DNA from 4 places in the Rhizobium sp. CBN3 genome. Region 1 is predicted to be linked to each of the others. Evidence: predicted binding sites of a transcription regulator. Region 1 holds the regulator's gene; each other region holds the start of a gene.
The links. The regulator LexA, encoded in region 1, represses DNA repair genes until DNA is damaged. The targets are predictions, from matches to a motif close to TGTTCNNNNTGTGTTCNG.
Positions count from the first base shown of each region.

Region 2: a site for LexA is predicted at 5,576-5,593, ahead of QWJ46_RS18905 (ATP-dependent helicase). Genes of this name have one in related genera too.
Region 3: a site for LexA is predicted at 6,109-6,126, ahead of QWJ46_RS26715 (ImuA family protein). Genes of this name have one in related genera too.
Region 4: a site for LexA is predicted at 2,952-2,969, ahead of uvrA (excinuclease ABC subunit UvrA). Genes of this name have one in related genera too.

Region 1 is NZ_JAULSE010000020.1:38,858-46,236, reverse strand. Features, by position in the region: gene gltA (citrate synthase) at 1-1,137, opposite strand, end outside; gene QWJ46_RS24440 (ComEC/Rec2 family competence protein) at 1,427-3,859, shown strand; gene lexA (transcriptional repressor LexA) at 3,840-4,556, opposite strand; gene QWJ46_RS24430 (VOC family protein) at 4,755-5,651, shown strand; gene kdsA (3-deoxy-8-phosphooctulonate synthase) at 5,648-6,493, shown strand; gene eno (phosphopyruvate hydratase) at 6,635-7,379, shown strand, end outside.
Region 2 is NZ_JAULSE010000012.1:53,680-61,058, reverse strand. Features, by position in the region: gene hisD (histidinol dehydrogenase) at 1-1,206, opposite strand, end outside; gene QWJ46_RS18945 (DUF2948 family protein) at 1,264-1,695, opposite strand; gene murA (UDP-N-acetylglucosamine 1-carboxyvinyltransferase) at 1,853-3,145, opposite strand; gene QWJ46_RS18935 (hypothetical protein) at 3,238-3,432, opposite strand; tRNA gene QWJ46_RS18930 (tRNA-Thr) at 3,589-3,663, shown strand; gene QWJ46_RS18925 (hypothetical protein) at 3,686-4,126, opposite strand; gene QWJ46_RS18920 (DUF982 domain-containing protein) at 4,388-4,630, shown strand; gene QWJ46_RS18915 (hypothetical protein) at 4,855-5,118, opposite strand; gene QWJ46_RS18910 (hypothetical protein) at 5,272-5,538, shown strand; gene QWJ46_RS18905 (ATP-dependent helicase) at 5,641-7,379, shown strand, end outside.
Region 3 is NZ_JAULSE010000026.1:20,803-28,181, forward strand. Features, by position in the region: gene QWJ46_RS26690 (site-specific DNA-methyltransferase) at 1-2,066, opposite strand, end outside; gene QWJ46_RS26695 (plasmid pRiA4b ORF-3 family protein) at 2,415-3,188, opposite strand; gene QWJ46_RS26700 (hypothetical protein) at 3,384-3,707, shown strand; gene QWJ46_RS26705 (SOS response-associated peptidase family protein) at 4,003-4,776, opposite strand; gene ligD (non-homologous end-joining DNA ligase) at 4,837-5,904, opposite strand; gene QWJ46_RS26715 (ImuA family protein) at 6,187-6,963, shown strand; gene QWJ46_RS26720 (DNA polymerase Y family protein) at 6,884-7,379, shown strand, end outside.
Region 4 is NZ_JAULSE010000016.1:95,534-102,912, reverse strand. Features, by position in the region: gene gyrA (DNA gyrase subunit A) at 1-1,335, opposite strand, end outside; gene QWJ46_RS22420 (MarC family protein) at 1,563-2,210, shown strand; gene QWJ46_RS22415 (single-stranded DNA-binding protein) at 2,295-2,810, opposite strand; gene uvrA (excinuclease ABC subunit UvrA) at 3,092-6,013, shown strand; partial or broken gene QWJ46_RS22405 (GNAT family N-acetyltransferase) at 6,044-6,160, shown strand; gene QWJ46_RS22400 (DUF72 domain-containing protein) at 6,184-6,990, shown strand; gene QWJ46_RS22395 (NAD(P)H-hydrate dehydratase) at 7,012-7,379, opposite strand, start outside.

The DNA of each region.
Region 1 (7,379 bases):
GGTGGTGGGGAAGCCCAGCGCCTTCAGCGTGATGCCGGAATAGAAGTCGATATTCGGATAGAGTTTCTTCTCGATGAAATATTCGTCGGTGAGCGCGATGCGCTCCAGCTCCATCGCCACTTCCAGCAACGGATCGTCCTTGATGCCGAGTTCGCCGAGCACTTCATGCGTCGTCTTCTGCATGATCTTGGCGCGTGGATCGTAGTTCTTATAGACGCGGTGACCGAAGCCCATCAGGCGGAACGGATCGTTCTTGTCCTTGGCGCGGGCGATATATTCCGGAATGTGGTCGACCGTGCCGATCTCGTTCAGCATGTTGAGCGCGGCTTCATTGGCGCCGCCGTGCGCGGGGCCCCAGAGGCAGGCAATGCCGGCGGCGATGCAGGCGAACGGATTGGCGCCCGACGAACCGGCGAGACGGACGGTCGAGGTCGAGGCGTTCTGCTCGTGATCGGCATGCAGGATGAAGATGCGGTCCATGGCGCGGGCAAGCACCGGATTGACCACATATTCCTCGCAGGGGACGGCAAAGCACATGCGCAGGAAGTTCGACGCATAGTCGAGGTCGTTCTTCGGGTAAACGAAGGGCTGGCCGATATGATACTTGTAGGCCATGGCGGCAAGCGTCGGCATCTTGGCGATCATGCGCAGGCTGGCGACCATGCGCTGGTGCGGATCGGTGATGTCGGTCGAGTCGTGATAGAAGGCCGACAGCGCGCCGACGCAGCCGCACATGACGGCCATCGGATGCGCATCACGGCGGAAGCCGGTGAAGAAGCGGCTCATCTGCTCATGCACCATCGTGTGATGCGTGACGCGATAGTCGAAATCCTTCTTCTGCGCAGCCGTCGGCAATTCACCGTAGAGCAGGAGGTAGCAGACCTCGAGGAAATCGCCATGCTCGGCGAGCTGCTCGATCGGATAGCCACGGTGCAGCAGCACACCTTCGTCACCGTCGATATAGGTGATTTTCGATTCACAGGATGCGGTCGAGGTGAAGCCCGGATCGTAAGTGAAGGAAGCGGTGTTCTTGTAGAGGGCACCGATGTCGATGACGCTCGGGCCGATCGTGCCGCTTTTGACGGCGAGGTCGACTGATTTGTCACCGATTTTTATTGTAGCGCTTTGATCCGTCATGCTGTCCTCCGAAATGTCGGTGGCGCCACAAAAGCGCCATAGGGGTTAAGCGTCCTTTCCGATAGCTATATGATCGTGACGCTAATGCCAAGTTACCGTGATGGCATTTTGTGCATTGCGGCATCACCTTTTAGGCACTGCAGCGATGAGCCGCACGCATAGCGGAAGCCGATGATTCGACTGACCTTTTGCTCCTTTGGTTTTTGCGTCTTATTTCAACCGATTATTCTTGCCGGATTTACGTGAAGGTTGCATTCTGACGACTTCGCGGGGTGATCTTGGGCGGGGCATGCAGGAATTGACGACAGCCGAATTGCGGCCGCAAGCGGGCGTCGGCCTTGCCGATCCGCCGGATTTTCCTGCGCCTGCGGTGGTGACTCAATCGGTAAGGACGCAGTCGCAGACCCCATTGCGTCGTCGGCTGCTGGCCGCCGCCTGGCAATCGCTGCGTGCCGGAGCCTGCATGCTGGGCGAAGAGGCCGATCATGGCCGCCTGCTGCTGTTCTCGCCGGTCTTCCTCGGAGCCGGCTCGGCCTTCTGGTTTCTCGGCGGATCGGATTTTCCCCTCGTTGCATCGCTGCTCTGCCTGCTAGTGTCGGCGGCCGCGGTTTTCCTCACCGGTCCCAGCCGGCCGGCCTTGCGCGCAAGTTTCATGGGGCTCGCACTTTTCGCCGGCGGCATGCTCTCGGCTCAGTTCGAGAGCTGGCGGGCTTCGACGGCGATCCTCGATTCATCCGTGACAACGACGGTGACCGGCCGCGTCGAACGGCGGGAAGGCGACGGCCGCGGGCGCTGGCGCTACATTCTTGCCGTCACCGGCACCGAGGCGCCGGAGTTGAAACGGCCGCCAAGACGCATCACCGGGATCGTCCGGGGCGCCGATGTGCCTTTCGAGATCGGCGACATCATCACCGGCAGGGCACGGCTGACGCCGCCGGCAGGCCCCGCACTTCCCGCGCTCAACGACTTCTCCTTCGGTGCCTATTTCGACGGCATCGGCGCCAACGGTTTCTTCTACGGTGCGCCGGAGAAGCTCGACGCGCAGGTCGGCCCGCAGGCGGCCAGGTGGACGTCGGACGCGCTGCTCGAATGGCTCTACCGGCTGCGCAGCAGCATCGGCGACCGCATAAGATCGATCCTGCCCGGCGACACCGGCGCTTTTGCCGCTGCCCTGGTGACGGATGAACGGCGCGCCATCTCGAAGACGACGACGGAGGCGCTGCGCCAGTCCGGCCTTGCCCATATCGTCGCAATCTCGGGCCTCAACATGGCGCTGTCGGCCGGCATCTTCTTCGTCGGCTTCCGGATGCTGCTCAGCCTCTTTCCCGGTGTCGCCCAAGCCTGTCCGACAAAGAAGATCGCCGCTGCCGGTGCGCTCATCGCCGTCACCGCCTATTACCTGATCTCCGGTTTCGGGGTTTCGGCCGAGCGCGCTTTTATCATGATGGCCATCATGCTGATTGCCGTCTTCTTCGACCGGCCGTCGATCAGCCTGCGCAATGTCGTTCTCTCAGCGCTCATCATCATCGCCATTTCACCTTCGGAAGTATTGGGACCGAGCTTTCAGATGTCCTTTGCCGCGACATTGGCTTTGGTATCGGGCTATCAGCTGTGGAAGGACAGGCGTGTCCGCGAAAACGCTTTTCCGAAATTGCCGATCATCAGGCCGGTGGCCGTAGTCGCCAGTTTCTTCGGCGGCGTCTTCCTCACCTCGCTGATCGGCGGCTTTTCCACCGCACTGTTTTCGATCGAGCATTTTCATCGCCTGACGGCTTATGGCCTGCCGGCAAATCTTGCGACGATGCCGATCATCTCCTTCATCGTCATGCCGGCCGGGTTGCTGGCGATGTTGCTCATGCCTTTCGGTCTGGACGCTCCGCTCTGGAAGGTGGTCGGATTCGGCCTCGATCTGGTGATTGCGGTTGCCAAGACGGTGTCCGGCTGGGGCGGGGATATCGGCATCGGCCGCTTGCCCGGCTGGTATTTCGCAATGGCGGTGGCAGGCTTTCTGCTGCTGACGCTGCTGCGTACCCGGCTGCGCCATATCGGCACATCGATCATCGCCATCTCGACCCTTATCGTGCTGCTTCTGCCGGTTCCCCGGCCGCCGGATCTGGTGATTTCGGAGGATGGCAGTCTGGTTGCGGTCGTCGCGGCTGAGGCAATAGCTTCCAACCGTGAAAACCCGCCGGATTTCATCTTCGACCAGTGGCAGCGAGCGCTGGTCCTGCCGACACATGATCCGCCGAAGATGCTGGATGGTCCGGCTATCCCGGCGGAAGGAGAAGACCGCCGTGTCAGGCTTTCCCGCGATCAGCAGAACGAAGCGAGTGCAGCGATGCGGGCAGCCGCAGCAGGCGGTGAAGCAAACCGCTTTTCCTGCGTCAAGAAGGCCTGGTGCACATCAAGACTCGGCAATGGCCATATCGTCACCGTCATCGACAATGCCGCCTATCTTGGCCCGGCCTGCGATACGGCCGATATCGTCGTGACCTCGGTCCGTCTGCGTTTCAACAACTGCCGTTCAGGTGGCGCGCTTTTCACCGGCGAGACGCTACGCAGGACCGGTTCCGTCGAATTGCGCTTCGCCGACAGCGGCCCGGAGGTCACCACCGCCTTCGATGCTTTGTCGCGACCATGGATGCGCCATCGCGCCTATGATTGGCGCAACGATCGTTTTACCGATTCCAGCCTATCCGGCGTCAGTGATAGCGACGGATGAGGCCGACGAGCTTGCCCTGCACCTTGACCCGGTCGGGCCCGAAGATGCGGGTCTCGTAGGCCGGGTTGGCGGCCTCGAGCGCGATCGAGGCACCCTTGCGGCGGAAACGCTTCAGCGTTGCTTCCTCGTCATCGACGAGGGCAACGACGATATCGCCGGGACTTGCGGTGCTGCCGTTGCGGATGATCACGGTATCGCCGTCGAAGATGCCGGCGTCGATCATCGAATCGCCTTTGACCTCCAGCGCATAGTGCTCACCGGAGCCGAGCATATCCGCGGGAACGACGATATCGTGAGTGTTGTTCTGGATCGCCGAGATCGGAACGCCGGCGGCGATACGCCCCATGACCGGCACGGAGATGGAGTTGCCATTGTCGGCGACCGGCTTTGGCGCAGCGGGGGCGGCGACCGGCTGGGGCTTGCCGAGGCTGCCCTCGATGACGCTCGGCGAAAAACCGCGACGCTGAAGACTGGGGTTATAGGCCTCCGGAAGCTTGATCACTTCGAGCGCCCGGGCGCGGTTCGGTAGGCGGCGAATGAAGCCGCGCTCCTCGAGCGCCGTGATCAGCCGGTGAATGCCGGATTTCGAGGCGAGATCCAGGGCATCCTTCATTTCGTCGAAAGAGGGAGGAACGCCGGATTCCTTCATGCGCTCATGGATGAAAAGGAGAAGCTCCTGTTGTTTGCGCGTGAGCATCGACGTCAGACCCCGTGATTGAAACAAATCCAGAACGGACACTATATGTTCCATATGTGTTCCGCAAGTAGCTAAATTTCCGTAAAACTTCGCGCCAACTCGTCGAGATTTTTATTTTCATTCGCCGGATTGGCACACATGTCTTGCATTGAGTGAGGTGCTGTCGCACATCTCTTGCCGGTTTCAGGAGGGATATTCATGAACGCGCATTCCGCCAAGTCGCACCCGCTGGATCATGTCGTGCTGCCCGTGGTCAATATCGATCTGGCGCGTGAAAGGCTCGGCAAGCTCGGTTTCACCGTCGCCGCCGATGCGCGCCATCCCTTCGGAACGGAGAATGCCTGCGTCTTTTTCGCCGACAAGACCTATCTGGAGCCGCTCGGCGTGGCGAGTGTCGAGGAGAGCGAGGCAGCGGCCCGCCAGGGCAATGTCTTCATCGCCCGCAATCGCGCCTTCCGTTTCCGCTGCGGCGAGGAGGGACTTTCTGCGCTGGCCTTCCTCAGCGAGGATGCCGGCCTCGATCATAAGCGCTTCGTCGGCAACGGCGCGAGCGCCGGTGAGATGTTGCAGTTCAGCCGACCGATGCGGATGCCGGATGGTTCGGAGAGCGTCGGCAGCTTCAAGCTGGCCTTTGCAGCTGATTTGCGCGCCCCCGATTTCTTTCTCTTTACCTGCCAGCGCATTAATTCGTTCCCGACAGATCGCGCCGCGCTGGAGACGCATGCCAATGGCGTGATCGGCATTGCCGAGATCGCGCTTTGTGCGCCGGAGCCGGCGGCATTCGCCGCCTTCGTCGGACTTGCGATGGGGCAGGCGGCGGTGGAGAAAACCGGTTTCGGCATGAATATCGCGGCATCGAATGCGAAGATCAGCCTGATGACGCCGGAAGGGCTGGAGGCCTATTTCGAGACTGCAGTCTCGTCAGCCGATCGCGGCCTGCGGGGGCGGGCAATCCTCTTCACTGTCGTCGATCTTGCCGTGACAGAAGCGCATTTGGCTGCTAACGGGGTGACCTACACGCGCAAGAACAACCGTATTCTGGTGAAGCCCACGCCCGGGCAGGGTGCGCTCTTCGCCTTCGAGGAAACACGATGAGCATCGACACGAATTCCGAAGTCAGGATCGGCGAAGGCGCAGGCCAGGTCACCTTTTCCAATACCGCCCGTCTGTCGCTGATTGCCGGCCCCTGCCAGATGGAGAGCCGCGACCACGCCTTCATGGTAGCCGGCACGCTGAAGGAGCTTTGCGCAAAGCTTGACATCGGGCTGGTCTACAAGAGCTCATTCGACAAGGCCAACCGGACCTCGCTTTCGGCCGAGCGCGGCATTGGCCTGGAAAAGGGCATGGAGGTCTTTGCCGACCTGAAGAAGGAATTCGGCTTTCCCGTCATAACCGACGTCCATACGGCCGAGCAATGCGCCGAGGTGGCCAAGGTGGTCGATGTCCTGCAGATCCCGGCCTTCCTTTGCCGCCAGACCGACCTTCTGATCGCCGCCGCCAGAACCGGCCGCGCCGTCAATGTCAAGAAGGGCCAGTTCCTGGCGCCGTGGGATATGAAGAACGTCCTGAAGAAACTCAACGCCAGCGGCAATCCGAATGTGCTGCTGTGCGAGCGCGGCGCTTCCTTCGGCTACAATACGCTGGTCTCCGACATGCGCTCGCTGCCGATCATGGCGGCGATGGGCGCTCCCGTGATTTTCGACGCCACCCATTCCGTGGCGCAGCCGGGCGGGCAGGGCGATTCCTCGGGCGGCCAGCGCGAATTCGTGGAAACGTTGGCGCGCGCGGCGGTGGCGACGGGAATTGCAGGCGTCTTCCTCGAAACCCACCAGGACCCCGACAACGCACCGTCCGACGGCCCGAACATGGTTTATCTCAAGGACATGCCGCGATTGCTTGAGAAGCTGCTTGCCTTCGACGCGATCGCCAAGGCCTGACGTTCAACAGACTGACATGATCGTGGTTTAGGCCACGACGGCATGCTGGTTCGAAGGCCGGAAATTGCAGCATTGTAATTTGCACGCCTTCGATTATGACAGGCTTCGACCGACTTATCACCCACCGAGCAGGAAGAACCCATGACTGCAATCACCGATATCATCGCCCGCGAGATCCTCGATAGCCGTGGCAACCCCACCGTCGAAGTCGACGTCTATCTCGAAGACGGCAGCATGGGCCGCGCGGCCGTTCCCTCGGGCGCCTCGACGGGCGCGCATGAGGCGGTCGAGCTGCGCGACGGCGGCAAGCGCTATCTCGGCAAGGGCGTCGAAAAGGCGGTCGAGGCCGCCAACACCGAGATCTTCGACGCGATTGGCGGCATCGACGCCGAAAACCAGATCCAGATCGACAACATCATGATCGAGCTCGACGGCACGCCGAATAAGTCGCGCCTCGGCGCCAACGCCATCCTCGGCGTGTCGCTCGCCGTTGCCAAGGCTGCCGCGCAGGCATCCGGCCTGCCGCTTTACCGTTACGTCGGCGGCGCTTCCGCCAGCCTGCTGCCGGTGCCGATGATGAACATCATCAACGGCGGCGCCCATGCCGACAACCCGATCGACTTCCAGGAATTTATGATCATGCCAGTCGGCGCCGATTCGATCGCTGAAGCCGTGCGCATGGGTTCGGAAGTCTTCCATACGCTCCGCAAGGAGCTTGCCGCGCAGGGCCACAACACCAATGTCGGCGACGAAGGCGGCTTCGCCCCCGGCCTGAAAAGCGCGCCCGAAGCCCTCGACTTCATCATGAAGTCCATCGACAAAGCCGGCTACAAGCCGGGCGACGACATGTGCCTCGGCCTCGATTGCGCCTCGACGGAGTTCTTTA
Region 2 (7,379 bases), on a different contig from region 1:
GCGCAGCTCACCCGGCCCCAGGCGCAGGATCGAGGTTCGCTTGACGAAATCGAGCACCGAAAGACCGGAGGAGAAGCGCGCCGAACGCGCCGTCGGCAGCACATGGTTCGAGCCGCCGACATAATCGCCAATGACCTCGGGCGTATGAGCGCCGATGAAGATCGCGCCGGCATTGCGGATGCCGTCGAGCAGCCGGTCGGGGTTGGCGAGGGCGAGCTCGACATGCTCGGCTGCGATGCGATTGGCGAGCGGAATAGCCTGCTTCAGATCGCCAACGAGGATGACGGCGCCGAAATCCCGCCAGCTTGCCGCTGCCGTCTCGGCGCGGTTCAGCGTCTTCAGCTGGCGTTCGACCGCCTGCTCCACCGCCTTGCCGAATTCGACATTATCGGTGATCAGGATCGCCTGAGCGCTGGCATCGTGCTCGGCCTGCGCCAGAAGGTCGGCGGCGATCCAATCGGGATTGTTGTCCCTGTCGGCAATCACCAGCACCTCGGAGGGGCCGGCAATCATATCAATGCCGACAATGCCGAAGACGTGGCGCTTGGCGGCGGCGACATAGGCATTGCCGGGACCGGTGATCTTGGCGACTGGCGCGATCGTCTCGGTGCCATAGGCGAGAGCGGCGATCGCCTGAGCGCCGCCGACACGATAGATCTCGGTCACGCCGGCCAGCCTGGCGGCAGCGAGCACCGCCGGATTGACAGCGCCGCCTGTTGCAGGAACGGCGATAACGACGCGCTCGACGCCGGCGACCTTGGCCGGCACGGCGTTCATCAGCACCGAGCTCGGGTAACTCGCGGTGCCGCCCGGAACATAGAGCCCGACCGCCTCGATCGCCGTCCAGCGCGAGCCGAGACGGACGCCGAGATCGTCCTCGTAAATATCGTCCTTCGGCAGCTGCCGGCGATGGTGGCTCTCGATGCGCAAGGCGGCGAGCTTCAGCGCGCCAAGCACCTCGGCGGGCACCGCCTCGATCGCGGCGTCGATCTCCTCAGGCGTGACGCGCATCGGCACCGCGGCGAAATCGATGCCGTCGAATTTCAGCGAATATTCGGCCAGCGCCACATCGCCGCGCGCCCTGACATCATCGATGATAGCGCGGGCGACGGCATTCACATCCTCGGACACTTCGCGCTTCGTCGTCAGAAAAGCGGCAAAATGCTGCTCGAAACCTTCCGATGCCTGATCCAGCCAGATTGCCAAGAGCTGTATTCCTTCTCAACTCGAACCGCGATGTTCAAACTTCAGGCGTCAAGCCCTTCAGGGGTGGCGGGGTTTGGAAGCCGCCTGCCATGCGCCGCCGATATCGGCCATCTGGACCTCGATGCATTCGACGTCGAGCGCAATCGAGGCCGTGCCCGATAGCGCCAGCTCGATCGTGCCATCCGGCCCCTCGCCCTTTTTCTCGAAACGCAGCGCCAGCAGCGACAGCACCTCATCGCGTTTGCCGCGATCGATGCCGAGCGAACGGACGGCAAGCACGCGCTTGAACACCAGAGCGGCGCGGCGGCGCTCGAAACCTCTGCGCTTGCGCGCAGCACTTTCCCAGACGAAGCGGTTGGCGGCAAGCGCGAACTGGGCGCCGCGCGGCGACCAGTCGATGTCGCCGACCTTGAAGACGCTATCCTGCATATGCGCAGATATGATCGCGAGGTCCTCGTCATCAAGCGCAACAAGCTTCAGGTCGGTCATTCAGGCTCAATCCCCAGAGCATGTTGCCGAAAAATGCGAGCGGTTTTCGGACGACATCATGCTCTTGCTGTTTAACAGGCATCGCCGGAATGGCGATGCGTCAGACAAGGGAAATAAGATGCTGCGGCCGATTACGCAACCGGAATGAAGGTGTCTCTTATTCGCTGATGCGCTGGACGACGGCGCCGCAGCGGGTCAGCTTCTCTTCGAGCCGCTCGAAACCGCGGTCGAGGTGATAGACACGGGAGACCGTGGTTTCGCCCTCGGCGGCAAGGCCGGCGATGACGAGCGAGACGGAGGCGCGCAGATCGGTCGCCATGACGGGCGCGCCGCGCAGGCGCTGGACCCCCTCGATTTTCGCCGTCTGGCCGGAGAGCGTGATCCTGGCCCCGAGCCGGGCAAGCTCCTGCACGTGCATGAAGCGGTTTTCGAAGATGGTCTCGGTGACGTGCGAGATGCCGGAGGAGCGGGTCATCAGCGCCATGAACTGCGCCTGCAGATCGGTGGGGAAGCCCGGGAACGGATCGGTGACGATATCGACCGGCTTGATGCCGGCGCCGTTACGCCTGACGCGCATGCCGTTATTGGTGGCGGAGATTTCGGCGCCGGCGCGGCGCAGCGTTTCCACCGCGGTTTCAAGCAGCGCCACATCGGTATTTTCGAGCACGACGTCGCCGCCGGCCATGGCGACGGCCATGGCGTAGGTGCCGGTCTCGATGCGGTCCGGAAGCACGCGGTGGCGGGCGCCGGAAAGCGAGGTGACGCCTTCGATGGTGATGGTCGAGGTGCCGGCGCCCGATATCTTGGCGCCCATGGCGTTCAGGCAGTTGGCGAGATCGACGACTTCGGGTTCACGGGCGGCGTTGCCGATGACAGTCGTGCCGCGGGCAAGGGTCGCCGCCATCATCAGCACATGGGTGGCGCCGACCGAAACCTTCGGGAAGGTGTAGCGCGCGCCGATCAGACCGCCGTCGGGCGCCCTGGCATTGATATAGCCGGCATCGATCTCCATGGTCGCACCAAGCGCCGTCAGGCCTTCGATGAAAAGATCGACCGGGCGCGTGCCGATGGCGCAGCCGCCCGGCAGCGACACGCGGCAATGGCCCTCACGCGCCAAGAGCGGACCGATGACCCAGAAGGAGGCGCGCATCTTCGAGACGAGTTCATAGGAGGCGGTGGTATCGACGATCGTGCGGCAGGTGAAATGGATCGTGCGGGCGTAGGAGTCTTCCTGGCGCTCGCGGCGGCCGTTGACGGCTACGTCGACGCCGTGATTGCCGAGGATGCGCATCAGAAGCTCGACATCGGCCAGATGCGGCACGTTTTCCAGCGTCAGCGTATCACTGGTCAGAAGCGAGGCGATCATCAGCGGCAGTGCGGCATTCTTGGCGCCGGAAATGGGAATGATGCCATTCAGCTCATTACCGCCGACAATTCTGATACGATCCATGTGCGCTTACTTCCTGAAAGTTCTGTCTTGAAAGAAGGAGTGAGGTGTTTAGGGGATTTACGAGGAGGCTTCAATTCGCCCCGGACGGAACATTACGATTCGTCCATTTTTGCGGCGGGCAATCCATTTGTCTCATCGGCCTGGCCGGAACGGCGGGCACGCACCTGCTGCTTGCGTCTCGAGAGATTTTCCCTGAGCTTTTCGGCGGCGCGCTCGCGGCGCAGTTTCGCCTGTGCCTCGATCGCCTCTTTACGGCTCTGCTGGCCGGTTTCGGTCTTGTCGTTCATGTGAACAGAATTAGCCGAATTCGCGCCGATCCAAAAGTCCCCTGCACCTCTATCCACGCGAAGTTGGATTTTGCGGCTTGCGCTTATCGTCAAGCTGTGGCAATAGCCGCCCCGTTCCCGCAATTGAGCCGGCTGGCTCCATGCGGATCTGGTCCTGCTGCCGTAGCTCAGTGGTAGAGCACACCCTTGGTAAGGGTGAGGTCGGTGGTTCAATCCCACTCGGCAGCACCAGTTTTCTCTTAGGCCGCGGACACTATTTCGCGCTCGTTCCGCCAGCCTGGCGACAAACGGGAAGCAGAATGCTGCCATTAGCATAGACGGGAATTTCAGTGACTTCGAGATAATAAGGTAGGAACGGGGATGACTCCCACCGTTGGATCAGTTCGCCGGTTACCACCACCTCACCTGGGATTGGCGCGTGGGGTAGCGCATTAACCCCATCAAAAATGCCCTCGACATACCATCGATCAAGGCTTTCTGATACTATCCAGGCGGCGATATCTATCGTCTCCCCCTTCACCAGTCGCTCAAGGTTGTTGCGTAAATATTCCCGCTGCATTTTGGGGATGATTTCAATGGAGATACGCGTCAGGAGAGCGTCTTCGGCTGATATCTCTGCGCCGCCGGCGAACGCCGGCATTGCCAGCGCCACTGAGAGAAAAGCAGCCTGAATCAAATTTCGATCGAAACCCATGTCGAGCCCCCAGCTTTCCGAGCACGGTAGCGGTAGCAGCGCGCTAGCGCCATACAACTTATCTGCGACTACTCAAAATTGCTCCGGTCGCGCACACCCAGGCGATCCGCCTCACTCAAGCTGGCATTCGCCTGATCAGCAACAAACGATTCACCATTGTTGACGGCAAAAATCGCGCTAGAATGCCTACCATGGCGGCGTCCGTCCTGAGAATGGGAGGCGCAGCATCCTGTTTCTGTCGACAATCGTGGAGGAGCATCGATGGCAACTGAACGATGGAACAGCCCGGTCACGGTCGGTTTCGAAGATGCCGATGCGCGAACGGTTACCGGGCCGTTCGATGCGTTGAAATGCCTGGCTGATTTCTGGCCGAGTTCGCGCGGGCTTCATTATATCAAGGCGCGCAGCACCTGCCGGGCAGCGCTCGACGGGCGCAAGAGCGTGGAGGAGGCGAGAGCCGAGTTCCTGGCGGCGGCCGAAGAGGCGAAGCTGAAGCTGCATTGACCCAACAAGGGCATCAGGTCGTTTCCGATTTGGTCAGCAAACCGTGCCGGAACGATACATTGTTTAATTTTCACTTAACCCTGCATCGAGGGGGTGCGGGGTTTTGGCGCAAAGGGCGTTGCGCCTGAGCCAGCTGTTTCGATAGAAAACATCCAGCCGTCATGATGACGGTCAGAGGCTCGTCATCCGGAAACGCAGGCGAGCCTCGTTCGAGCGGATCGGTTTCAGCAATCCGCGCCGGCCTCATTCTCCATCTCGATATATCCCACACCGATGATCGTGCCGTCAGCCGCGCGGATGAAGGACGGCAGGTAGTGCGGCTCCGCCGGCTCGCAGGCGACACTGCCGGTATATTCGTTGAGGGCGATCTGATCCTTCGGCAAAGCGGAATAATCCATGCCCGTCTCGAGCGATGCATAGGCTGAGCCGGCAAAGACGCCGCAGCCGATGATCAGGGTGGACGCCCAGAGGCGAAGAAGCGTCTGCATGATGGTCTCCAGCGTTTCGGGTCGGCTTTTCAACACCTGGGGCGGCGCTTTGGTTCCCTCAACGCCGCAACAGCCCACTGCGCATCAGTCAGCCCTTGGTGAAAGAGGCCACGCTTTCCATATCTGTCGGCAGTCTGAAGAGGGATGACTGCGATGAAAGCGTTTCTGCCCGCCTTGTTTGCCGGGGTATTGCTAGCCGGCTGCTCCTCGGCCGATACGGCCGCGCTCGAACCGATTCCCGGCAGCATCACCTATGGCGGCCAGCCGCGAACCAAGCTCACCAAGTCGCCGGTCGGCAGCGCGGTCTATAACCAGTTCTACAACGAGACGGGCCAGCGTGTGGAGGAAACCTATATTCTTCAGCCGGACCGCAGCCTGAAGCTGGTACGACGCGAAGTGGGACCGGATTTCCCTGATTGAGGATCGCCGCGCCGCAGGCTTGACAGCGGGCGAAATCGCGAACATTCAAGGAACATCTAATCTTCTCGCAGTGATTCTGCGGGAGCCCGACCGGACGGCTGGATGTATCTCGAAAAGCTCAATCCCCAGCAGCGCTTAGCCGTCGAGCACGGCACGCTCACCGACGGCAGCCATATTGCCGGGCCGCTGCTGGTCATTGCCGGCGCCGGCTCCGGCAAGACCAACACGCTGGCGCATCGCGTCGCCCATCTGATCGTCAAGGGCGCCGATCCGCGCCGCATCCTGCTGATGACCTTCTCGCGCCGGGCAGCCGCCGAGATGGCGCGGCGTGTCGAGCGCATCTGCCGCGATGTGCTGGGTGCCAATGCCGGCGTCATGGCCGATGCGCTGTCCTGGTCCGGCACCTTCCACGGCATCGGCGCGCGGCTGCTGCGCGATTATGCCCAGCAGATCGGCCTCGATGCCGATTTCACCATTCACGACCGGGAAGACAGCGCCGATCTGATGAACCTCATCCGGCACGATCTCGGCTTCTCCAAGACGGAAAACCGCTTTCCGGCCAAGGGCACTTGCCTTGCGATCTATAGCAGGGCGGTGAATTCGGAGACCGCACTCGATCAGGTGCTGCGCGACGCCTTTCCCTGGTGCGCGGCGTGGGAGCAACAGCTGCGTGAGCTTTTCGCCTGCTATGTCGAGGCGAAGCAGGCTCAGAACGTGCTCGATTACGACGATCTCCTGCTCTACTGGGCGCAGATGGTCGGCGAGAGCGTGATTGCCGAGGATATCGGCAGCCGCTTCGACCATGTGCTCGTCGATGAGTATCAGGATACGAACAGGCTGCAGGCCTCGATCCTGCTGGCGCTGAAGCCCCAAGGGCAGGGGCTGACCGTCGTCGGCGACGACGCGCAGTCGATCTATTCCTTCCGTGCGGCGACGGTGCGCAATATCCTCGATTTTCCCGGTGCCTTCAGCCCGGCCGCTAATGTCGTCACCCTCGACCGTAATTACCGCTCGACGCAGCCGATCCTGGCGGCGGCTAATGCCGTGATCGATCTGGCCTCAGAGCGCTTCACCAAGAATCTCTGGACCGAGCGGCAATCGGCGGAGCGGCCGCGCCTCGTTTCGGTACGCGATGAGGCCGAGCAGGCGCGTTATATCGCCGACAAGGTGCTCGACAACCGCGAGGAAGGCCTGAAACTCAAACAGCAGGCCGTGTTGTTTCGCGCTTCGCACCACAGCGGGCCGCTGGAGGTCGAGCTGACCCGGCGCAACATTCCCTTCGTCAAATTCGGTGGCTTAAAGTTTCTCGATAGCGCCCATGTCAAGGACATGCTGGCCGCGCTGCGTTTCGCCCAGAACCCGCGCGACCGGGTGGCCGGCTTCCGGCTGATGCAGATCCTGCCGGGCGTCGGGCCATCGACGGCGCAGAAGGCGCTCGACCTGATGGCCGAGGATGCGCGCCCGATATCGGCGCTGGCCGAAATGCCGGCGCCGCCGCGTTCCGGCGAGGACTGGACTGATTTCGTTGCCATGCTGCAGGAGCTGAAATCCGGCAAGGCCGGTTGGCCGGCGGAGATCGGACTGGCGCGGCAATGGTACGGCCCGCATCTGGAACGGCTGCATGAGGACGCCGCGACCCGGCAGGCCGATCTCCTACAGCTCGAACAGATCGCCGGCGGTTATGCCTCGCGCGAGCGTTTCCTCACCGAACTCACGCTCGATCCGCCGGATGCGACCAGCGACCAGGCCGGCGTGCCGCTTCTCGACGAGGATTATCTCATCCTTTCCACCATCCATTCCGCCAAGGGTCAGGAATGGACGAGGGTCTTCATGCTGAATGT
Region 3 (7,379 bases), on a different contig from region 1:
TGCAGGGTGTCACCTTTGGCGAAGTCTACTGGCTCACCCTTGCGCACGCCTTGGCTGGGCTTGAGTGGCTTTGGTGGAGTGGCGGCCAGCGCACTGATCAGATCGGCCAGCGCCGCGGCGATTTTGGGATGGTCTTCATCAAATATCTTGTCGATATCCGTATTGCTGCCAATCGACCCCAGGCTAATGCGCTTTGCAGTTTCATGATCAAATCCGCCCTTCAATCCTTCGTGCGGGTATTTTAGAATGTAGTAGTCAAAGCTGGCAGTCATCAGCCGCTGCTTTGCGAGCGTGATGGCAATACGTGAGGTATCGCAAGTGATCCAGCGGCGCCCCCATTTTTCAGCTGTAAACGCCGTAGTTCCGGAGCCGCAGGTAATATCTAACACTAGATCACCTGGATCTGTCGTCATCAATATGCAGCGCTCTACAATGCGGGTGTTGGTTTCGACGACGTATTGCATGTTGGATGCGCCACCAAACCCAAGCCAAACTGAGTGAAACACCTTGTATTCGAAATCAGTCGCAAATTTCTTCAAACGAAGCGACGTAGTTTTCGGAACTATCCGCCCAGCTTTAGCCGCGCGATCAAGTCCTTCGATCGGCACCTTCCAATGTTCATTCGCGCCGCACGGCCAGCTCTTTCCCATGAAATTGTATGGGCAGGTGGTCGTACTTCTGAAGCCATCCGATTTCAGCGGGTCTTCAGAATAGTCGCCATCCATATCCGGCTTTTTTTCATAGAGAGTTCGGTACTTCAGGCGATCTTTGTTCTTCGCGTAAAACAACAGGATGTCGCAAACCTTTCCGAGGTGGCTGCCAGTCACAGATCCTGTTTTCGAGAATGATATCTGCGAGACAAAATTTGTAACGCCGAATATTTCGTCAAGCACTCCCCTGACCAAATGTACATTCTCATCAGATATCTGCACGAAGACTGCTCCACTATCGTTCAGCAGCTCTCTTGCCAATATTAAGCGGTCACGCAAATAGGTGAGGTATGAATGGATGCCGAGTTCCCACGTGTCCCGAAAGGCCTTGATCATCTCGGGTTCTTGGTTGAGGTCCTCATCTTTATCCGAGTCTGACAGCTTTCTTTTGTTCGTGAAGGGCTGGAAGTTTGATCCGTATTTGATGCCATAGGGCGGATCGATGTAGATCATCTGCACCTTGCCGCGCATGCTCTCCTTGGCCAGAAGCGAGTTCATGACCAGAAGGCTGTCGCCCGCCACCAGCCGGTTCGACCAGCCCTTTTCATGGTGATAGAAATCCAGTGCTTGGCGCAGCGGCAGGTTCTCGAACGGTGCGGCGAACAGGTCCGGCTGCCGCCACTGGGTCGGCGCATCCTTGCCCTTCAGCCGCTTCGCCGCATTGGCGAGGATCGTCGCCGGGTCCACCCGTTCATGGACATGGAGCGAGACGGTATCGACCTCGAAGCTCAATCGCTCTGCCTTGCCAGTCCAGTTCAAATAGGGCGCCTGCAGCCGCTTCAGTTCCCGCAGCGCGTCCTCCATCCGCTCGGGATCTTCGCTGGCCAGCGCGTCGTCGATCAGCTTCTCGATTCCCGCGCGCGCAGAGTCAAAATTCAGCACCGGGTCGAGATGCGGGTCATAGGCCCAGACCGTCTTGTCGCCATCTGGATCTGTACCGGCATGGACCATCCCGACCTCGGGGTTGTTCACCCGCGTCTCGCCGTGGCGGTAGGACAGCACCTCCACGAGCCCGTCCGCCCTGCGCGCGACCTTCTTCCCGGCCTTGGCCCTTCGCTGACGCGAGGCGGCCTCTTCGGTGTGGATCAGTTCGAACTGGTCGTCCTCGTCACTCTCATCCTCGTCTAGGTCGTCTTTATCATCGTCCGGTTCATCCGTGACACGGAAGATCGACCCGCCACGTCCCTGGCCACTCCCCAGCACGCCCTCATCGATCAGCGCATCGCGCGCGGCGATGTAGTCGTCTTCGGCAAGGTCCGGCATGTGCTCGCGCAGCAGCGCAAGCATCGCCCCGTTGCCAATGGTGGAGCCATCTTCGGGTGTCAGGGACAGGATTAGATTGGAAATATCGGACATGGGGCCAGGAACTCATAAACGGTCTTGTTCTTCATTACCTATCGCGCCGGTTGTCCGTTTGCACCTAGGAATTCTATTTCCTGATGCCCGACTGAAGATCATAAAGCGAGCAAGTATGCGAATGGTCGCTTCGGCGAAGCTCTAGCGCAGCATCGAGGGTTGTCGCAAATGGCCCCTGAGGAGCGTGAGCGAGCCGCTCTCAACGCGGAACGTTTGCTTTACCCGCTGCACTCCAACAAACGGCCTGACAGGTTGCGGTCCCCTTCCGGACAGCCCATAGCAGACCAGATGCTTGATCTGGCTGATTTATTTACCGCCTTGCATCCGAAATTCTGGCGGGTCGTTGGTTCATATCCCTTCAAGGCGTCTATCTTGAACCTCATCCAATTCATTTCGTGGACATGGGTTTGGGTTTTGGTTGGTACAGGCGCCGTTTGACGAGCGCAAAGCGTTGCGGAGATCCTTGTCCACCACCGCAAGATCGAGCCATTCCGGATCGAAGTAGCCGCCGCACCACCGGATAGTTTCAGTATATTCCGGATCTTCCTTGTCGGCGATGATCTCCAGGAAGCGCTCATAGCCGGAAACGCCGCCAACATCTTCGGGTGGCCGCGCCCTTTCGCCAGCAATGCAGCTTCCCTGTTTTGGCGAAGGCGCGAGTGTCAGGAATTCCTCGACCGCAACGGTGTGCCGCCAGCCATCCCCGAAATCATAGTTATAGCTGAAGACAGAACCTTCTTCAAAGTCCAGCAAGCGAACCTCTGTCTGATCGAAGACGCGAGGATCGTCGTCGGTCGCGTCCTCTGTGAGGACCTCGATATCACCATAGCGTAGACCACCAATCCGAAACTCGTAGAGATGATAGTTCCACCAGTTGAAGGCAGCCTGAATTCCGAGATGCAGGTGCTGAAGATTCCAGTCGATGGGCAGGACTAACCGACGCCAGACTTGCGGCTGGATCTCGTCGATGGAAACTTTGATCTGCACGGCGTTTGCGGGCTTGAACATGACAGGAATGAACAAGGTCGCAAGGAGATCGTCAAGAAGGTCGCTCGACGATATGGCTGGGATCGGCACGCTCCTGGCAGCAACCTGCCGGCTTGTGCAGGCGTCGATGCTCACTATCTCTGGTATGGGCCTGAATTGGAGCATCGCCATGGATCAAAGCGCGGCCGATATGGTGTCGAAGGTGTGCATCGAAATTCTTCCGCCGGAACGGGAAGACACCTGCACTCCGGACGCAGCAATCTGTCCCTGCTGTCGAAAGTTGCGCCCGGCATCGAGCATGGATGACGATGGCTGTGGGATTTGTGACGAATGCCTGGCGCCCTGACCTCCAGCAAAGAAGCGTCTGCTGTTTCTGCCTCATTTGAAGCCGCGCTTGCCAGACTATCTGACGGCTATATTCACGGGAATTTCGGTGGTCGAGCATGGGGCGTGACCGTCAAGCGGTCGGAGGACGGAAAGCGGACTTGGCTCTATGGCGAGGAGCTTGGCGGAACAGATATCATCAGCTTCAACTTCTATCGATTGGCTGCATCAGGCTCGCTGCTGAAGCCGTGCGAAATGTCATCCACCAAGGTGATCGAGTTCGTTCTCGGCTTTGAGCCGAGTACGCAGAAAGCTGTGCCTTCATCATAGTGGCCGAAAAATAAGCAAAAGATTTATGTTGCAATGCAGCATACGCATGGCTGCATTGCGATCTGAATGCTGGCGATCAAAGAAGCCTCTGGTATCCTCAGGGCATCGAAGCAATGCACCTCCTCCCGCAGGGCTTCGTGTTTCAGGCGACCCACCCCTCCTCCCAAGGGACGTCTGACGGAACAGCGGCACTCCTCCTCCCAGCCGTTGTTCAATTCTTTCGAAAAGCCTGCCGCACCTCCTCCCGCTGCAGGCTTTTTCGTTTTACGACAGATTCGTGGTCTGAGATCAGGCGTCAAAGCAGACTACCCTGTTCCACCGGCTCTCCGGATTTCGACACGATCGTAGATCCGTATGGTTCGCGTGAAGAAATGATGAGCGCATCATTCTGTAGTGGTCGAGCGAGGTGCTTTGCCTCGTCCCAAGGCGCCCGCATCCAGATGTCGGTTTCTTCCTTTGTCAGCAACAGTACCGGCATGGCCTTCTCGTGGATGGGCTTGACGAGATCGTTGGGATCCGTGGTGAGAAACCCATAGAGGTCGTCAGTGGTCAGGCCGTCCCTGACCTTCCGCACGCTTTTCCACTGCGGCACATGAATGCCCGCAAAGAACATCAGCGATTTCGCCTCATCGCGGGCAAACCAGGTATTGGGTACCTTGCCGCCGGTTTCCTGGCTTGCCGGATCCGGTTCGGCAAAGCTTGTGACCGGGACCAGGCATCGATGCTCGATGCCAAACCATCGTGTCCAGTGGGGAAGGTTAAGCTTGCGGACATTGGTCACGCCCCGGTCCGGTTCCATGCGGATGAGCTCGTCCATTTCGACTGCCTGACCCTTGGCTCTCAGTTTCTCCGCCCGAGCTTCCGCAGCCTTCTTTTGCACGAAAATCGGCGATGGCAGGCCCCAGCGCGCATGCACGAGCTGCTTTCTTCCGTCAGCCGTGTTGCGGACGACCGGCCCCATCTGGTCGGGGTTCATCTGATAGGCCGGCATCAGATTGATCAGGCTTTCGGCATCCTGGGCCCACTTCGCGACCCAGTCCTTGTCTTCCATCCGGTAGAGATTGCACATCCAACGCCATCCACGTTCGCAAGGTCGTGGAAGACAATCTAACGGACGATACCGATTTCGCTAGTCGAGCGTGAAGACGTCGGCATTGTCCTGACGTTCCCGCAAGCCCTTGTAGGATGGATGCCGCAGTTTGCCGTCTCCGGTCCAGGCCCGAAACTCGATCTCGGCGATCAAGGTCGGCGCGACCCAGACGATGTCAGCTTTCCCGGCGAAGGACACAGGTGGCTGCTTTTGCTTCCAGCGCAGATTGTCGAGCGTCTTGCGCAGCCTATCCATCTCGGCTTGCTTGAAGCCCGTGCCGACGCTCCCAACATGAACAAGATCATGGTCGCGGTAGGCGGCAAGCACGAGAGACCCGAAGCCGCCAAGCGACGCCGTGGATGGCTCATAGCCGACGATCATGAAGGCTTCGCTCTCAACGCATTTGACCTTCACCCAGTCGCCGGTGCGGCCGGAGCGATAGGGCTGATCGAGGTTCTTGCCGACGATGCCTTCGAGACCAAGGCGGCAAACGTTCTCAAGCAGGACAGCGGGATCCGCGTCGAACGTCTCCGAAAGACGGATGGCGCCATCTTTCTCGGTGAGCGTATCCTCAAGAAGATGCCGGCGCGAGCGGTATTCGATCCCGCGCAGATCATGGCCGTCGAGATAAATTAGATCGAAGGCGTAGAGAATGGCGTCCGAGGCGCGGTTGCCAGCGGCCTTTCCAGAAGCGCCGAGCGATTGCTGCAGCAGCTCAAAATCCGGTCGCCCTTCTTGGTCAAGCACCACCGCCTCGCCATCGATGATCATCGTCGCCGGCCCGAGCGCCCGAGCGGCCTCTGCTATATCAGGAAAGCGATGCGTCCAATCATGGCCACCACGTGTAAGGATGCGCACACCTTGCGGCTCGATATGGACCGCCAGGCGATAGCCGTCCCATTTCAGCTCCCAGCTCCACTGATCACCTTTTGGCGGATGTGCCTTCAGCTCAGCCAGCGCTGGCTCAACCCGATCGGGCATGGGATCGAAAAGCAGCTGTGGCTGTGCCGGATTGCGTTTCCTGCGTGGCTTCGAGCGGATCGGAGCTTCGCCGTCACGAAGAAGCGGCTTTGTTCTAGGTGGGTTTGACCTGGGAGGCTTTGTCATGGCTGAAGTGCAGCACAAAAAGCTTAAGAACATTGCGACGAACTGACTTCTTTCCCCGCTATCCACCGGCAGGGCCCAAACGCCCGGAAACTGCGCCAAAAATTCTTTTCGGCCTTACGCGATTGATTCCGTTCGCAATCTTCAAGATCGCTAATGCTAGGCGAATATTCCTACGCTCAATGTGTCTTGACTCTTTGCTGGCACAAGAACAGATAGTGAACATATCGCCCGCCCGACATGATGTCGATCCCGCCAACGCGACCTTGAAGGGAGCCGTGAACGATGAATGCTGCCCGTGCCACGAGGGCCCCTGAGGAGGTTTCCGATGTGATCGCCAATCTGCGCGAGCGCATCGCATCAATGGAGGGTGCGCAGGCCAGACGTGCCGGCTGTCTGCCCTTCGGTCTGTCGGAGATCGATGCGGTCCTGCCGGGCGGTGGTCTCGCCCATGGAGCGCTGCATGAGTTCGCGGGCGGCGGTTCCGGTACTGTTGATGGCGCGGCGGCGGCACTCTGTGTGGCCGGCATTGCCGCGCGAACCAAAGGCCCCGTCGTTTGGTGTTTGACCCGACCGGATCTATTCTTTCCGGCGCTTGCCCAGGTGGGCCTCCATCCCGACCGGGTGATTTTTGTCGAGTCCGACAGGGAAGAGGATGTTCTGGCCAATATGGAGGAGGGACTGTCGTTCGGCGGTCTCGGAGCGGTCGTCGGCGAACTTGTCCGCCTGCCGATGGTCAGTTCCCGCCGATTGCAGCTAGCCGCCGAGCGAACCGGGACGATGGCTCTTGCCGTCCGGCGATGGCGACGGCAGACCGAGGCGAATGATTTTGGCCAGCCGACGGCGTCAACAACCAGATGGCGGGTCAGTGTGATGCCATCGGAAGAGCTGCCGGTACCGGGGGTGGGCAGGCCTCAATGGTTTCTTGAATTGATGCGCGTGAAAGCGGGTGAGTGTGCTGAGTTTCTCGTGAGGGCGTGTGATGACAAGGGTCGTCTCGATCTATCTTCCGGATCTGCCGACGGATCGTATTCGGCGGGCGGATCCCTCCATTTCGCCTGAACAGCCAATTGCCGTGATCGCAAGAAGCGGGTCGAAGCGATGGGTTTCGGCTGCCGACCCGGCTGCCCGGGTGGCAGGCGTGCATGTCGGCATGCCGGCGGCAAAGGCGCAGTCGCTGTTTCATGGCCTGATGATGGTCGACGCGGATATCGAAGCCGATCGGGTAGCCCTCGAACGCATCACACTGTGGGCACTAACAATCTATTCGCCGATCGTCGCGATTGACGGGATCGACGGCATCGTGATGGACACCGAAGGCGCCGACCACCTGCAGGGCGGCGAGCTGCCAATGGTGACAAAGATCGCCAACCAGTTTCTGGGCAGGAAGCTGACTGCCCGCGTGGCGGTCGCCGACAGCTGGGGTGCAGCCCATGCCTGCGCCCGCGCAATCAAGCGCGAGACGATTGTCATTCCGC
Region 4 (7,379 bases), on a different contig from region 1:
CAGGTCGTCGTTGATGCGGTGGCGCGGATCGTCGATCAGACGGATCAGGCTTTCGACATCTTCGGCCGGCCAGCGGCGCGTCATCAGCTCTTCGCGGGCCGACTGCGGATCCGGCGCCTGACGGATGACGCGGATGACTTCGTCGATATTAGCGACGGCGATCGCGAGACCAACCAAGACGTGGGCGCGCTCACGCGCCTTGCGCAGCAGGAACTTCGTTCTTCGGCTAACGACTTCCTCGCGGAAGGAGACGAAGGCGCGCAGCATGTCGAGCAGGGTCAGCTGCTCCGGCTTGCCGCCGTTCAGCGCCACCATATTGCAGCCGAAGGAGGTCTGCAGCGGCGTGTAGCGGTAAAGCTGATTAAGGATGACCTCGGCATTGGCGTCACGCTTCAATTCGATGACGACGCGATAGCCCTGGCGGTCGGATTCGTCGCGCAGGTCCGAGATGCCTTCGATGCGCTTTTCGCGCACTAGCTCGGCCATCTTCTCGATCATCGTCGCCTTGTTCACCTGGTAGGGAATCTCGGTGATGATGATCTGCTCGCGGTCGCCGCGCATCGGCTCGATGGTGGCGACACCGCGCATGATGACGGAGCCGCGGCCGGTCTCGTAGGCAGAGCGGATGCCGGCACGACCGAGGATCTTGGCGCCTGTGGGAAAGTCAGGGCCGGGAATGATCTGCATCAGCTCCGGCAGCTCGATCGCCGGATCGTTGATCAGCGCGATGCAGCCGTCGATGACTTCGGAGAGGTTGTGCGGCGGAATGTTGGTCGCCATGCCGACGGCGATGCCGCCGGCGCCGTTGACGAGCAGGTTCGGGAACTTGGCGGGTACCACGACCGGCTCGGAGAGCGTGCCGTCATAGTTGTCGCGGAAGTCGACGGTTTCCTTGTCAAGATCGTCGAGCAGTGAATGAGCAGCCTTTTCCAGGCGGCACTCGGTGTATCGTTCGGCCGCCGGCGGATCGCCGTCAACCGAGCCGAAATTGCCCTGACCGTCGATCAGCGGCAGGCGCAGCGACCAGGGCTGCGCCATGCGGGCGAGCGCGTCATAAATCGCGGCATTGCCGTGCGGATGGTATTTACCCATCACGTCGCCGGTAACGCGGGCGCATTTGACGTATTTCTTGTTCCAGTCGATGCCGAGCTCGGACATGCCATAGAGGATGCGCCGGTGCACGGGCTTCAGGCCATCGCGCACGTCGGGCAGCGCGCGGCTGACGATGACGCTCATGGCGTAATCGAGATACGACCGCTGCATTTCCTCCATGATGGAGATGGGCTCGATGCCTGGCGGGAGCTTCCCGCCGCCGGGGGGTGTTTGCTCAGTCAAAACAGATCACGATCTCTTCTAGAATCACTCGAAGATTTATAGCGGAAAGCCTGTTCCCACGCCAATTTCTGAGCGCGTTTTGAACAGGCTTTTGCGGCGTAAAGACGGTAAAGCGCGCAAGTTTTCCGGCCGAACCGGGCAAATGCCGCCGCGGGATATTTGCCAAATCGGAACCGGCGCTTCACAATCATGAAAACCACGCATTCATATGATGTTCCGGAGAGACGATGGCAAGCGCCGACCAGTTGATCAACGCCTTCACCACGCTCATCGTCACCATCGACCCGCCGGGGCTCGCACCGCTCTTCCTGGGGCTGACGGTCGGCATGAGCCGCGCCGAGCGTCGGCAGGTGGCGCTGCGCGGCTCGACCATCGCCTTCATCATCCTCGCCGTCTTCGCCCTGTTCGGCGCAGGCGTGCTCGGCGTGCTCGGGATCTCGATCGGCGCCTTCCGCCTAGCCGGCGGGCTCCTGCTCTTCTGGATCGCCTTCGAGATGGTTTTCGAGAAGCGGCAGGATCGCAAGGAGAAGACGACCGAGGTGGCGATCACCAAGGATCATATCGAGAATATCGCCGTCTTTCCCCTCGCCCTGCCGCTGATCGCCGGTCCCGGCGCGATCTCGGCCACCATCCTGCTTTCCGGCACGCTGGCGACCTCGGTCGAAAAGGCCCAGCTGATCGGCGTCATCGCCGCCATTCTGCTGCTGACCTTCCTCATGCTGCTGATCGCCGAAACGCTCGACCGTTTCCTCGGCGTCACCGGCCGGGCGATCCTGACCCGCCTCCTCGGCGTCATCCTTGCAGCCCTTGCGGTGCAGTTCGTCGTCGACGGCGCGAAAGCGGCGCTCAATCTCATCAGCGCGACGCCGCGCTGAACGCCACAAGACCAAAGAAAAAGAGCATGACGCCATCAAAGGCATCATGCTCTCAACTCTTCTCCTGGCCAGAAAAATGATCGATCAGAACGGGATGTCGTCGTCGAGATCGCGCGAAAAGTTGCCGCCGCCACCGCCGCGGCTGGGCGACGAGGAGGGAGCCGGGGCGCCGTAGTCGTCGCCGTAATCATTGTTGCTGCTGCCGCCGCGGCCGCCGCCGAAGCCGGAGCTCGCGCCGCCGCCATCGCCGCGGCCGTCGAGCATGGTCAGCGTCGAGTTGAAGCCCTGCAGCACCACTTCCGTCGAGTAGCGGTCCTGGCCCTGCTGGTCCTGCCACTTGCGGGTCTGCAGCTGGCCTTCGATATAGAGCTTGGCGCCCTTCTTCACATATTGCTCGACCACCTTGCAGAGGCCTTCGTTGAAGACGACGACAGTGTGCCATTCGGTTTTTTCGCGCCGTTCGCCGGAATTGCGGTCACGCCAGGTCTCCGAGGTCGCGATACGGAGATTGGCGATCGGCCGGCCATCCTGAGTGCGGCGGATTTCGGGGTCTGCACCCACGTTTCCAACCAGAATTACCTTGTTCACGCTACCAGCCATGCTTTTCACCCTGCCTGCCGCCCTGCCCGGCGGCGTTAATCGATCAGCGCACCTTAAACCATAGAGACCGCAGATGCGCGCGAACGGTGTTTAATCCACAGTTTATCCCATCAGAAAGCCGCATGCATTCATCAGGAAATTTGTTCTTTATTTGTTCTAGTTTATCCGTATGATCCTGTCAACAGAATCGAAAACCTTGAGCCTTCCCGGATATTCAGCCTCGACTCGCCCGTTGGCATCACTAAATAAGGGCTGATATCCAGAAAACCAAAGCAGAGACGATGAGCGAACTGAAGACGATCTCCATCCGCGGCGCGCGCGAGCACAATCTGAAGAGCATCGATCTCGATCTGCCGCGCAACAAGCTGATCGTCATGACCGGTCTTTCGGGCTCGGGCAAGTCCTCGCTCGCCTTCGACACGATCTATGCCGAGGGCCAACGGCGCTATGTCGAAAGCCTGTCGGCCTATGCCCGGCAGTTCCTCGAAATGATGCAGAAGCCCGATGTCGACCAGATCGATGGGCTGTCGCCTGCCATTTCAATCGAGCAGAAGACCACGTCGCGAAACCCGCGCTCGACGGTCGGCACCGTCACCGAGATCTACGACTACATGCGCCTGCTCTTTGCCCGCGTCGGCGTACCCTATTCGCCGGCGACCGGCCTGCCGATCGAGAGCCAGACCGTCAGCCAGATGGTCGACCGCATTCTCGCTTTCGGCGAGGGTACACGTCTTTATATTCTTGCGCCGCTCGTGCGCGGCCGCAGGGGCGAATACAAGAAGGAACTGGCGGAGCTGATGAAGAAGGGCTTCCAGCGCGTCAAGGTCGACGGCCAGTTCTACGAGATCGCCGAGGCGCCTGTTCTCGACAAGAAATACAAGCACGACATCGACGTGGTGGTCGACCGTATCGTCGTGCGCCCGGATGTCTCGGCACGCCTGGCCGACAGCCTGGAAACCTGCCTGAAGCTCGCCGACGGCCTGGCGATAGCCGAATTCGCCGACAAGCCGCTGCCGCCGGAGGAGACCTCGGCCGGCGGTTCGGCCAACAAGTCGCTGAACGAGACGCATGAGCGCGTGCTGTTTTCGGAGAAATTCGCCTGCCCGGTCTCGGGCTTCACCATCCCAGAAATCGAACCCAGGCTCTTCTCCTTCAACAACCCTTTCGGCGCCTGCCCGACCTGCGACGGTCTCGGCGCGCAGCAGAAGATCGACCCGGACCTGATCGTGCCCGAACCGGAGCGGACCTTGCGCGACGGGGCGATCGCCCCCTGGGCCAAGTCGACCTCGCCCTATTACAACCAGACGCTGGAAGCGCTCGGCAAACATTACGGCTTCAAGCTCGGCACTCGCTGGAACGACCTGTCCGACGAGGCCAAGGACGTGATCCTGAACGGCACCGACGACAAAATCGAGTTCCACTACGCCGACGGCGCCCGTTCCTATACGACACACAAGAATTTCGAGGGCATCATCACCAATCTCGAGCGCCGCTGGAAGGAGACCGATTCGGCCTGGGCGCGCGAGGATATCGAGCGCTTCATGTCGGCCGCCCCCTGCCCGGCCTGCAACGGCTATCGCCTGAAGCCGGAAGCGCTGGCGGTGAAGATCAACAAGCTGCATATCGGCGAAGTGACCGAGATGTCGATCCGCATCGGGCGCGACTGGTTCGAGACGCTGCCGGCGACATTCAATGCCAAGCAGAACGAGATTGCCGTCCGGATCCTCAAAGAAATCCGCGACCGCCTGCGCTTTTTGAACGATGTCGGCCTGGAATATCTGAGCCTGTCGCGCAATTCCGGCACCTTGTCGGGGGGCGAGAGCCAGCGCATCCGGCTCGCCTCGCAGATCGGTTCGGGGCTGACCGGTGTGTTATACGTGCTCGACGAGCCGTCGATCGGCCTGCATCAGCGCGACAACGCCCGGCTGCTGGATACGTTGAAGCACCTGCGCGATATCGGCAACACCGTCATCGTCGTCGAACATGACGAGGATGCGATCCTGACGGCCGACGACGTGGTGGATATCGGTCCGGCCGCCGGCATCCATGGCGGTGAGGTTATCGCCCATGGCACGCCGCAGGACATCATGGACAACCCGAAGTCGCTGACCGGCAAATATCTCTCCGGCGAACTCGGCGTTCCCGTTCCCGAGGAGCGCCGCAAGCCGAAGAAGGGCCGCGAAATCAAGGTGATCGGCGCGCGCGGCAACAATCTGAAGAACGTCACCGCATCGATCCCGCTCGGCGTCTTCACGGCAGTGACCGGTGTGTCCGGCGGCGGCAAGTCCACCTTCCTGATCGAGACGCTCTATAAATCGGCAGCACGCCGCGTCATGGGCGCGCGCGAAATTCCGGCCGACCACGACCGCATCGACGGCTTCGAGCATATCGACAAGGTGATCGATATCGACCAGTCGCCGATCGGCCGCACGCCGCGCTCGAATCCGGCGACCTATACCGGCGCATTCACGCCGATCCGCGATTGGTTCGCCGGCCTGCCGGAAGCCAAGGCGCGCGGTTACCAGCCCGGCCGCTTCTCCTTCAACGTCAAGGGCGGGCGCTGCGAGGCCTGCCAGGGCGACGGCGTCATCAAGATCGAGATGCACTTCCTGCCCGATGTCTACGTCACCTGCGACGTCTGCCACGGCAAGCGCTATAACCGCGAGACGCTCGACGTGACCTTCAAGCAGAAGTCGATCGCCGACGTGCTCGACATGACGGTGGAGGAAGGCGTCGATTTCTTTGCGGCGGTACCCGCCGTGCGCGACAAGCTGCAATCGCTGAAGGATGTCGGCCTCGGTTATATCAAGGTCGGCCAGCAGGCCAATACGCTCTCGGGCGGCGAAGCGCAGCGCGTCAAGCTCGCCAAGGAACTGTCGAAACGTTCGACCGGACGCACGCTCTATATTCTCGATGAGCCGACGACCGGTCTGCACTTCCACGATGTCGCAAAGCTCTTGGAAATGCTGCACGAGCTCGTCAACCAGGGCAATTCCGTCGTGGTGATCGAGCACAATCTCGAAGTCATCAAGACAGCAGACTGGGTGCTCGATTTCGGCCCCGAAGGCGGCGATGGCGGCGGCGAGATCGTCGCGACCGGCACACCGGAAGCGATCGTCAGGGAAAAGCGCTCCTATACCGGCCAGTTTCTGAAGGAGTTGCTGGAGCGGCGGCCGGCGAAGAAGGCGGTCGCGGCGGAATGACGATGAGGTTGGCGTCGCCCGACGATCTCCAAGCGGAATATCGCGCTTTATAGTGTCTTCGGGTTCCGGAAAACGGGTCGCCGGCCGAACCCTTGTCGGCCAGGATGGACGCTCATCGCTATGACGAAAGAGATTCATGCGGCCTGACTGCCGCGAACTGGGAGGACGACATGACGAAATCCGGCACTATCCGCACCGGCATCGGCGGCTGGACCTTCGAGCCTTGGCGCGGGCATTTCTTTCCCGCCGACCTGAAACAGAAGGACGAGCTGCATTATGCCAGCCGTCAGCTGAAGGTCATCGAGGTCAACGGCACCTATTACAGCACACAGAAACCAGCGGTCTTTGCCAAATGGGCGGCCGACGTGCCAGAGGGTTTCATCTTTTCGCTGAAGGCCACTCGCTTCGTCACCAATCGGCGGGTGCTCGCGGAAGCCGGTGAATCGATGGAGCGGTTCCTCACATCCGGAATCAGCGAGCTCGGCGATCATCTCGGGCCGCTGCTCTGGCAGTTCGCGCCGACGAAGAAGTTCGATCCGGAAGATTTCGAGGCCTTCCTGAAGCTGCTGCCGGCAAAACAGGATGGGCTGGCGCTCCGTCACGTGGTCGAGGTGCGGCATGATTCCTTCAAGGTGCCAGAATTCGTTGCTCTGCTTGCTAGATATGGCGTGGCGCCGGTTTGTGCCGAACATTTCGAATATCCGATGATCGCCGATGTGACGGCCGATTTCGTCTATGCCCGACTGCAGAAGGGATCGGATGATATCCCGACCTGCTATCCCGACAAGGATCTGAAGGCCTGGGCAAAGCGGCTCGAGACCTGGGCCGAGGGCAAGGTCCCCGACGATCTGCCGCTGATCGACGGGGAGCGCCAGGTGAAGGCCGAGCCGCGCGACGTCTTCGCCTTCATGATCCACGAGGGCAAGGTCAATGCGCCCCACGGGGCTATCGCCCTGCAGCAGTTGCTGGCGAAATAGGCGGTTGAAACTTAGCCCGGGCTAAAGCGGCAACACCTCGGCCGCGAGATCTTCCGCCGTCAACCCCTTGCCGGCGCGCTGGCCAGCCTCTCCGTGCAGCCACACGCCGGCCGCCGCAGCCTCGAAAGTCGGCAGGCCCTGGGCGAGCAATCCGCCGATGATGCCGGCAAGCACATCGCCGGAACCTGCGGTGGCAAGCCAGACAGGCGCATTGGTATTGATGAGCGCGCGCCCGTCCGGCGAGGCGATGACGGTATCGGCGCCCTTATAGACGATCGCGGCATTGGCGCGGCGGGCAGCGGCCACCGCCTTGTCCACCTTCCCCAGTGTTTCGTCGTCGCCGATATCCGGAAAGAGCCGCGAAAATTCGCCCTCGTGCGGCGTCAGCA